Linked DNA regions of Aminobacter aminovorans. The protein of the gene in region 2 binds, or shares a complex with, the protein of the main gene of each other region. Links are inferred from orthologs where the notes say so. Each region holds a gene or a part of one and is shown on either strand. Other genes may lie near its edges.

Region 1 (4,398 bases), 1.7 Mb from region 2 along the record:
GTGTCGGCGCCATGATGACCACGGAGTTCGTCTCGGTGCCGTCCAACTGGACGGTGTCGGAGGTGCTTCGCCATGTGCGGGCAGTCGAAAGCACGCGGGAAACCGTCTATGCGGTGTTCGTTGTCGACCCCTCAAGGCAAACCCTGGTCCATGCCGTGCCGTTGCGGCGCGTCATAGCGGCCGATCCGCGCGCCGGAATCCTGTCGGCCATGCCGAAGCGTCGGCTGATCAAGACGACGGCGCTGGCGCCGCTCGAAGAGGCCGTGCGCCTGATCGCCAAATACGACCTGCTTGCCGTGCCGGTGGTCGATGCCAGGAACCACCTCATAGGTATCGTCACCGTCGACGACGTCATCGACACCATGGTCAGGCGCGACACTGAGCAGGTTCATCGCATGGGCGGCATGGAGGCGCTGGACGAGCACTATATGGACATCGGCTTCTTCAGGATGATCCACAAGCGGGCCGGCTGGCTGAGCGTGCTGTTCCTGTCCGAAATGCTGACGGCCTCGGCCATGCAGAGTTTCGAAGGCGAGCTCGAAAAGGCCATCGTGCTGACGCTGTTCATTCCACTGATCATGAGCTCGGGCGGCAATTCAGGCAGTCAGGCAAGCTCGTTGCTGATCCGGGCACTGGCGCTGCACGAAGTGCGCGTGAGCGATTGGTGGAAGGTGGCGCTGCGCGAGTTGCCGGCCGGCATCACGCTGGGGTCGATCCTGGGTGTCATCGGCATAGTCCGCATCGTCATCTGGCAGGTGCTCGGCCTCTACGACTACGGCCCGTACTGGCACCTTGTCGCGCTGACCATTGGGGCGACCCTCGTCGGCATCGTGACCTTCGGCTCGATGACCGGCTCGATGCTGCCGTTTGTCCTGAAGCGCCTCGGTTTCGACCCGGCAACCGCCTCGGCGCCGTTCGTCGCGACGCTCGTCGATGTCACCGGACTGGTGATCTATTTCAGCATCGCTCTGCTGATACTTCACGGCACGCTGCTGTAGCTGACAGCACAAATCAAAACGGCGGCCCACTGGGCCGCCGTTTTCATTCTCCGATCAATCTGCCTATCAGGCGAAGGTGCCGTGGCAGTGCTTGTACTTCTTGCCCGAACCGCAGGGGCAGGCTTCGTTGCGGCCGACGCGGCCCCAGGTCGATTGGTCGTTAGGGTCGCGATCCTCGGCGGCGACCACGCGGCTGTCCTGCAGGACGGCAACGGAGCCTTCGCCGAAATCGTCCTCGCCGGTTGTGCCGTCAATGTGGTGGCCATGCATCTCGGGTGCTTCCGGCGGCGGCGCGTCGGCGGCCTGGCGCACGAGTTCGACGCGCATCAACTGCGCGGTCACTGCCTGGCGCAGGTTGCCGAGCATTGCCTGGAACAGCTCGAAGGCCTCGCCCTTGTACTCGTTCAGCGGGTCGCGCTGGGCGTAGCCGCGGAAGCCGACGACCGAACGCAAATGGTCGAGATTGACCAGATGCTCGCGCCAGAGATGGTCGATGGTCTGCAGCACCACGGAGCGCTCGACATAGGTCATCACCTCGGGGCCGAAGCGCTCGGCGCGGTCGGCAGCCGCCTTGTCGGCTTCGGCGGTGATGCGGTCGCGCACTTCCTCTTCGGCGATGCCCTCTTCCTTTGCCCACTCTTCGATCGGCAGGTCGAGGTTGAGATACTGGATCACGCCTTCCTTGAGGCCTGCGACATCCCACTGTTCGGCATAGGCGTTTTCGGGAATGTGCTTGGAGACGAGATCCTCGATCACGTCATGGCGCATCTCGGCGACGGTATCGGTCAGGCTGGTCGCATCCATCAGCTCGATGCGCTGCTCGAACACCACCTTGCGCTGGTCGTTCGACACGTCGTCATATTTGAGCAGGTTCTTGCGGATGTCGAAGTTGCGCGCCTCGACTTTTTTCTGCGCCTTTTCCAGTGCCTTGTTGATCCAGGGGTGGACGATCGCCTCGTCTTCCTTGAGGCCCAGCTTCTGGAGCATGCCGTCCATGCGCTCGGAACCGAAGATGCGCATCAGGTCGTCCTGCAGCGACAGGAAGAACTTCGAGCGGCCCGGATCGCCCTGGCGGCCGGAGCGGCCACGCAGCTGGTTGTCGATACGGCGGCTTTCATGGCGTTCGGTGGCAAGCACGTAGAGGCCGCCGGCAGCCAGCGCCTTTTCCTTGAGACGGGCGACGTCCTCGCGGATCGCCTTCTCCTTGGCGTCGCGCTCAGGGCCGGCCGGCATGTCGGCCAGTTCCTCGGCAATACGCATGTCGGCGTTGCCGCCGAGCTGGATGTCGGTGCCGCGGCCGGCCATATTGGTGGCAATGGTGATCGAGCCCGGCTTGCCGGCCTGGGCGACGATCGAGGCTTCGCGCTCGTGGTGACGGGCGTTCAGCACCTCGAAATTCTTGAAGCCATCCTTGCGCAGCCGTTCTGCCAGCTGCTCGGATTTCTCGATCGAGGTCGTGCCAACCAGCGTCGGCTGGCCCTTGGCGTTGGCTTCCTTGATCTCGCGGACGATTGCCTTGTACTTCTCCTCGACCGTCCGGTAGACCTCGTCGTCCTCGTCGATGCGCTTGACGGGCAGGTTGGTCGGAACCTCGGTGACGTCGAGATTGTAGATGTTGCCGAACTCTTCGGCTTCCGTCAGTGCCGTACCGGTCATGCCGGCGAGCTTTTCATACATACGGAAGTAGTTCTGGAAAGTGACAGAGGCCAGCGTCTGGTTCTCGGGCTGGATCGCCACGTGTTCCTTGGCTTCCAGCGCCTGATGCAAGCCTTCCGAGAAGCGGCGGCCCGGCATCATGCGGCCGGTGAACTCGTCGATGATGACGATTTCGTTGTCCTTGACGATGTAGTCCTTGTCTTTCTGGAACAGGCGATGCGCCTTGAGCGCATTGTTGACGTGGTGGACCAGCGCGACGTTTTCGATGTCGTAGAGCGACTCGCCCTTGAGCAGCCCCGCCGCGCGCAGCAGGTTCTCCATCTTCTCGGTGCCCTCTTCGGTGAAGATGGCGGTCTTCTGCTTCTCGTCGACCTCGTAGTCGGACGGAACCATCTGCTGCATGAAGGCATCGACAGTGTTGTACATTTCCGAACGGTCCTCGAGCGGACCGGAAATGATCAGAGGCGTGCGCGCCTCGTCGACCAGGATCGAGTCGACTTCGTCGACGATCGCAAAGAAGTGACCGCGCTGCACCATCTGGGCGCGCTCGTACTTCATGTTGTCGCGCAGGTAGTCGAAGCCCAGTTCGTTGTTGGTGGCGTAGGTGATGTCGCAGGCGTAAGCCGCGCGGCGCTCTTCGTCGGACAGGCCGTGCACGATGATGCCGACCGACAGGCCTAGGAACCTGTAGAGACGGCCCATCCATTCGGCGTCGCGGCGGGCCAGGTAGTCGTTGACGGTAACGACATGCACGCCCTTGCCGGTCAGAGCGTTGAGGTAGACGGGCAGGGTGGCGACGAGCGTCTTGCCTTCGCCGGTGCGCATCTCGGCGATGCCGCGACCGTGCAGCACCATGCCGCCGATCATCTGGACGTCGAAGGGACGCATGCCGAGCGCGCGCTTGGCGCCTTCGCGCACCGTGGCGAAAGCCGGGACCAAAAGATCGTCGAGCGAGGCGCCGTTGGCGATCTCCTGGCGGAACTGCTCGGTCCGCGCCCGAAGCTGGTCGTCGGTCAGCGCCTGCAGTTCATTTTCCAGAGCGTTGATCGCTTCCACCCGGGGCCGGGTCGACTTGACGCGGCGGTCGTTGGAGGAACCGAAAATCTTACGGGCGAGACCGCCGAGACTGACCATCAAGTGGTCCTTTCAATTCGAATGAAGCCGACTGTCCGCCGGCCGAACCTGCCGGGGAACGTAAGGTGGCAGACTCAACACGAAAAGCGCCCGGAAAAACCCTTCTGGACGCGAAGACGATGGACAGATAAGAGGGGGCACAACTTATGTCAACGTTGCAGCGAGCCTGCCGGAGACGCCAAATTCCGCCACATTCAGGTTGATTTGGAAGTGCGGTCATCACCCCACCGGAGAGTTTAGATGTCTTTTTCGTTCCGTAGCGCCTCGCTTGCCCGCGTCGGGCTTGCCGCCGGACTTGTGGCGCTGTCGTCGCTGCCGCTGGTTGCACAGGAAACAGCACCTGCACCCCAGGCCGCTGCCCCCGCAGCCGCTGCCGTCGATCCGAATGCGATCGTGGCGACGATCAACGGCGAGAATGTCACCGAAGCGGATATCACGCTTGCCGAGCAGGACCTTGGTCAGCAGTTCGGCAATCTGCCGCCGGAGCAGCGCCGCGCCGCCGCCCTGTCGTCGATCATCGAGATCCGCCTGATGGCTGCCCAGGCCGTCGAGAAGGGCCTCGACAAGGACGCCGACTTCCAGCGTCGCGTCGCCTTCCTCGACCAGCGCG
Region 2 (4,004 bases):
CATCGCCGGCGGTCCTATGCGCGCTGTCTTCGAGACGCTCGGCATGCATGACGTCGTCGCCAAGTCGATGGGTTCGTCGAACCCGTACAACATGGTTCGTGCGACCTTCGATGCGCTGAAGAGCCAGATGCATCCTAAGGATGTGGCTGCACAGCGCGGCATCAAGTATTCGACGCTTCAGGCCCGCCGCGGCACCGCCGTTGCGGCTGAAGAATAGTCGCTCGAGCTGACCAGGGACAATGACCATGGCCAAGAAAGCAACCAAGACCATCACCGTCGAGCAGATCGGTAGCCCGATCCGTCGTCCGAAGGAACAGCGTGCAACGCTGGTCGGCCTCGGCCTCAACAAGATGCATCGCAAGCGCACGCTGGAGGATACTCCTTCGGTGCGTGGCATGATCGCAGCTGTCCAGCACCTCGTCCGCGTTGTGGACGAGGCGTAAGCCGAGCGCAGGAGATAGAAGATGAAACTCAACGATCTGCGTGACAACGCCGGCGCGACCCACTCCAAGAAGCGTCTTGGCCGTGGCATCGGCTCCGGCTCCGGTAAGACCGGCGGCCGCGGCGTCAAGGGCCAGAAGGCTCGTTCGGGCGTCGCGATCAACGGCTTCGAGGGTGGCCAGATGCCGCTCTATCGTCGCCTGCCGAAGCGCGGCTTCACCAACATTTTCGCCAAGAGCTACAACACCGTTTCGCTGGCCCGTATCCAGGTTGCGATCGATGCCAAGAAGCTCGACGCGAAAGAGACCGTGACGGCGGAAGCTCTCGTCAAGGCCGGCGTGATTCGCCGCGTCAAGGACGGCGTCCGCATCCTCGGCGACGGCGAACTCAAGGCCAAGGTGGCCTTCGATGTTGCCGGCGCTTCCAAGCCGGCGATCGAGAAGATCGAAAAGGCTGGAGGATCGGTGAAGCTGCCTGAAGTGGCAGCCGCCGAGTAAAAGGCTTTGCAAAGTAAGCGGCGGTAGAGATACCGCCGCTTGCATGTTTGCCTCCCGGAGCCTATCTCGTGGCTTCGGTGACACGCGCCGCGCCCATCGCGGCATTTCGGCGTGACCAAGCGGAGTACCCTGAATGGCATCGGCTGCTGAACAACTAGCATCCAATCTGAATTTCGCAGCCTTCGCCAAGGCCGAAGACCTCAAGAAGCGTATCTGGTTCACGCTTGGCGCGCTTTTGGTCTACCGCCTCGGTACCTACATCCCGCTTCCGGGAATCAACCCCGACGCATTCGCGCAGGCTTTCACCCAGCAGAGCCGCGGCGTGCTCGGCATCTTCAACATGTTTGCCGGTGGTGCTGTCGAGCGCATGGCGCTCTTTGCGCTCGGCATCATGCCCTACATCTCCGCCTCCATCATCATGCAGCTCATGACGTCGGTCGTGCCGTCGCTTGAAGCGCTGAAGAAGGAAGGTGAGCAGGGCCGCAAGGTCATCAACCAGTACACCCGCTACGGCACCGTGCTGTTGGCAGTCGTCCAGGCCTATGGTATTTCCGCCGGCCTCGAGGGCGGCAACGGCATCGTCACCGATCCGGGCATGTTCTTCCGCGCCTCGACTGTTATCACGCTTGTCGGCGGCACCATGTTTCTGATGTGGCTTGGTGAGCAGATCACTGCGCGTGGCATCGGCAACGGCATTTCGCTGATCATCTTCGCCGGCATCGTCGCAGGCCTACCGAGCGCCATCAGTGGCACGCTGGAACTCGGTCGCACCGGTGCTCTGTCGACCGGCCTTATTCTCGCGATCATCGTTCTGGCGATCGTCGTCATCGCACTGATCGTCTTCTTCGAGCGCGCCCAGCGTCGCCTTCTGATCCAGTATCCGAAGCGCCAGGTCGGCAACCGCATGTTCCAGGGCGATACGTCGCACCTGCCGCTCAAGCTGAACACCGCAGGCGTCATTCCCCCGATCTTCGCGTCGTCACTGCTGCTGCTGCCGGCCACCGTCGCGGGCTTCTCGAACACCGCCACGCTGCCCGGCTGGGTGAGCACCGTCATGGCCGCTCTCGGTCATGGTCAGCCGCTCTACATGCTGCTCTACGCCGCGATGATCGTGTTCTTTGCCTTCTTCTACACGGCGATCGTCTTCAATCCGAAGGACACGGCCGATCAGTTGAAGAAGCACTCGGGCTTCATCCCCGGCTATCGTCCCGGCGAGCGCACTGCGGAATACATCGACTACGTGCTGACCCGCGTCACCGTCATCGGCGCTGCCTACCTGGTCGTCATCTGCTTGATGCCCGAGTTCCTGATTTCGGCAACCGGCGTTCCGTTCTACCTTGGTGGTACTTCGCTTCTGATCGTGGTCAATGTAACCCTTGATACCGTGGCGCAGATTCAGGGTCACCTGATCGCCCACCAGTACGAGGGGCTGATCAAGAAGTCGAAGCTCCGTGGAGGTAAGAGGGGAAGATGAAGCTTATATTGCTGGGACCGCCCGGGGCGGGGAAGGGCACTCAGGCGCAGAGGCTGGTCGAAAAGCACGGCATCCCACAGCTTTCCACCGGTGACATGTTGCGGGCCGCAGTGAAGGCCGAGACGGAAGTTGGCAAGCGCGCAAAGGCCGTCATGGACGCCGGCGAACTGGTTTCGGACGAGATCGTCAATGCCATCGTCGCCGAGCGAATCGACCAGGACGACTGCGCCAAGGGCTTCATCCTCGACGGTTATCCGCGCACGCTAGCGCAGGCCGATGCAGTCGCTGACATGCTGGCCGAACGCGGCCTGCATCTCGACGTGGTGATCGAACTCGTCGTCGACGACAAGGCACTCGTTGGCCGGATCCTGAAGCGCGCCGAGGAAGCACAGGCTGCTGGCCAACCGGTTCGCAAGGACGACAACGCCGAGGTGTTCGAAGAGCGCTTGCGCGAGTACTACAAGAAGACCGCGCCGCTGATCGGCTACTACTACGCAAACGACCTGCTCAAGCAGGTCGACGGAATGGCCGATATGGACGACGTTACCGCGCAGATCGAAGCTGTTGTCGCTGAGGTCACGCACTAAAAACAGCTGCCATGCTTGACTGACGGGCCGTACTGGAGTATGGCGGCCCGTCTTCCATTCAGGCATGATGTTGTGTGCCCACTAGGGTACAAAGTCATATTGATACGGAAAACCCGCATGGGCCGGCCTCCACCGGACGCGGGGCAACTTGAAGCGCCGGCATTGTCCGGCCCAAATGGAGTGAAGAGATGGCTCGTATAGCCGGCGTTAATATTCCGACCAACAAGCGCGTTGTGATTGCGCTTCAGTACATTCATGGCATTGGCAAGAAGTTCGCAGCTGAGATCGTCGAGAAGGTCGGCATCCCGGCCGAGCGTCGCGTTAACCAGCTGACCGATGCTGAAGTTCTGGCGATCCGCGAAACCATCGACCGCGACTACCAGGTCGAAGGCGATCTGCGCCGCGAAGTTTCGATCAACATCAAGCGCCTGATGGACCTCGGCTGCTACCGCGGCCTGCGTCACCGTCGTTCGCTTCCGGTTCGTGGCCAGCGCACGCATACCAATGCGCGCACCCGTAAGGGTCCGGCCAAGGCAATTGCCGGCAAGAAGAAGTAATTTCGTTCCCGGCGGGTTTCGGCCCGCCGGTTTCGCCTTTTATGGGCGGGTGTTCGGCCTGACACCTTGAACGCAGGCTGGTGTAGCCGCTGGTATTACGGCGGTGAAGAGATCAACTGAAAGGACTACCATGGCTAAGGAAGCCGCTCGCGTTCGTCGTCGCGAACGCAAGAACATCTCGTCGGGCGTCGCCCACGTGAATTCGACCTTCAACAACACCATGATCACCATCTCCGATGCGCAGGGCAACACGATTGCCTGGTCGTCTGCTGGTGCGCAGGGCTTCAAGGGTTCGCGCAAGTCGACCCCGTTCGCTGCCCAGATGGCTGCCGAAGACTGCGCCAAGAAGGCACAGGAACATGGCATGCGCATGCTGGAAGTCGAAGTCTGCGGTCCGGGTTCGGGTCGTGAATCGGCTCTGCGCGCGCTCCAGGCTGCGGGTTTCACC

Evidence for each region.
Region 1: the proteins of secY (region 2) and secA are in contact, whole or in part, in a crystal structure (PDB 3DIN), measured with the Thermotoga maritima proteins. The link is inferred for Aminobacter aminovorans from one-to-one orthologs. Residues at the interface, in WP_004081795.1 of Thermotoga maritima: Glu108, Gly109, Glu110, Glu111, Ala236, Glu237, Arg238, Arg239, Ile240, Thr241, Ile242, Gln243, Tyr244, Ala245, Arg246, Arg247, Val248, Thr249, Gly250, Arg251, Arg252, Val253, Tyr254, Gly256, Ala257, Ser258, Thr259, Tyr260, Leu261, Pro262; in WP_004082002.1 of Thermotoga maritima: Glu261, Ala262, Arg263, Lys300, Ala301, Arg302, Thr303, Ile304, Ile305, Leu323, Tyr324, Asp325, Pro326, Val329, Ser330, Tyr333, Ile336, Lys340, Phe345, Val349, Glu363, Phe364, Tyr374, Ser375, Gly376, Gly377, Glu393, Ile395, Thr482, Ser483.

The regions. Positions count from the first base shown.
Region 1 is NZ_UFSM01000001.1:1,578,139-1,582,536, forward strand. The notes cover bases 865-4,110. They hold secA (preprotein translocase subunit SecA), read right to left. Parts: upstream 3,789-4,110; coding sequence 1,065-3,788; downstream 865-1,064. Other genes in these bases: mgtE (magnesium transporter), read left to right, coding at 865-998; DY201_RS07835 (peptidylprolyl isomerase), read left to right, coding at 4,029-4,110. Also shown: more of mgtE, read left to right, coding at 1-864; more of DY201_RS07835, read left to right, coding at 4,111-4,398. UniProt on the Escherichia coli protein: Required for protein export, interacts with the SecYEG preprotein conducting channel.
Region 2 is NZ_UFSM01000001.1:3,305,775-3,309,778, reverse strand. What follows is about bases 390-3,241. They hold secY (preprotein translocase subunit SecY), read left to right. Parts: upstream 390-1,071; coding sequence 1,072-2,412; downstream 2,413-3,241. Other genes in these bases: rpsM (30S ribosomal protein S13), read left to right, coding at 3,188-3,241; DY201_RS16250 (adenylate kinase), read left to right, coding at 2,409-2,999; rplO (50S ribosomal protein L15), read left to right, coding at 465-938; rpmD (50S ribosomal protein L30), read left to right, coding at 390-443. Also shown: rpsE (30S ribosomal protein S5), read left to right, coding at 1-217; more of rpmD, read left to right, coding at 246-389; more of rpsM, read left to right, coding at 3,242-3,556; rpsK (30S ribosomal protein S11), read left to right, coding at 3,687-4,004. UniProt on the Escherichia coli protein: The central subunit of the protein translocation channel SecYEG. Consists of two halves formed by TMs 1-5 and 6-10.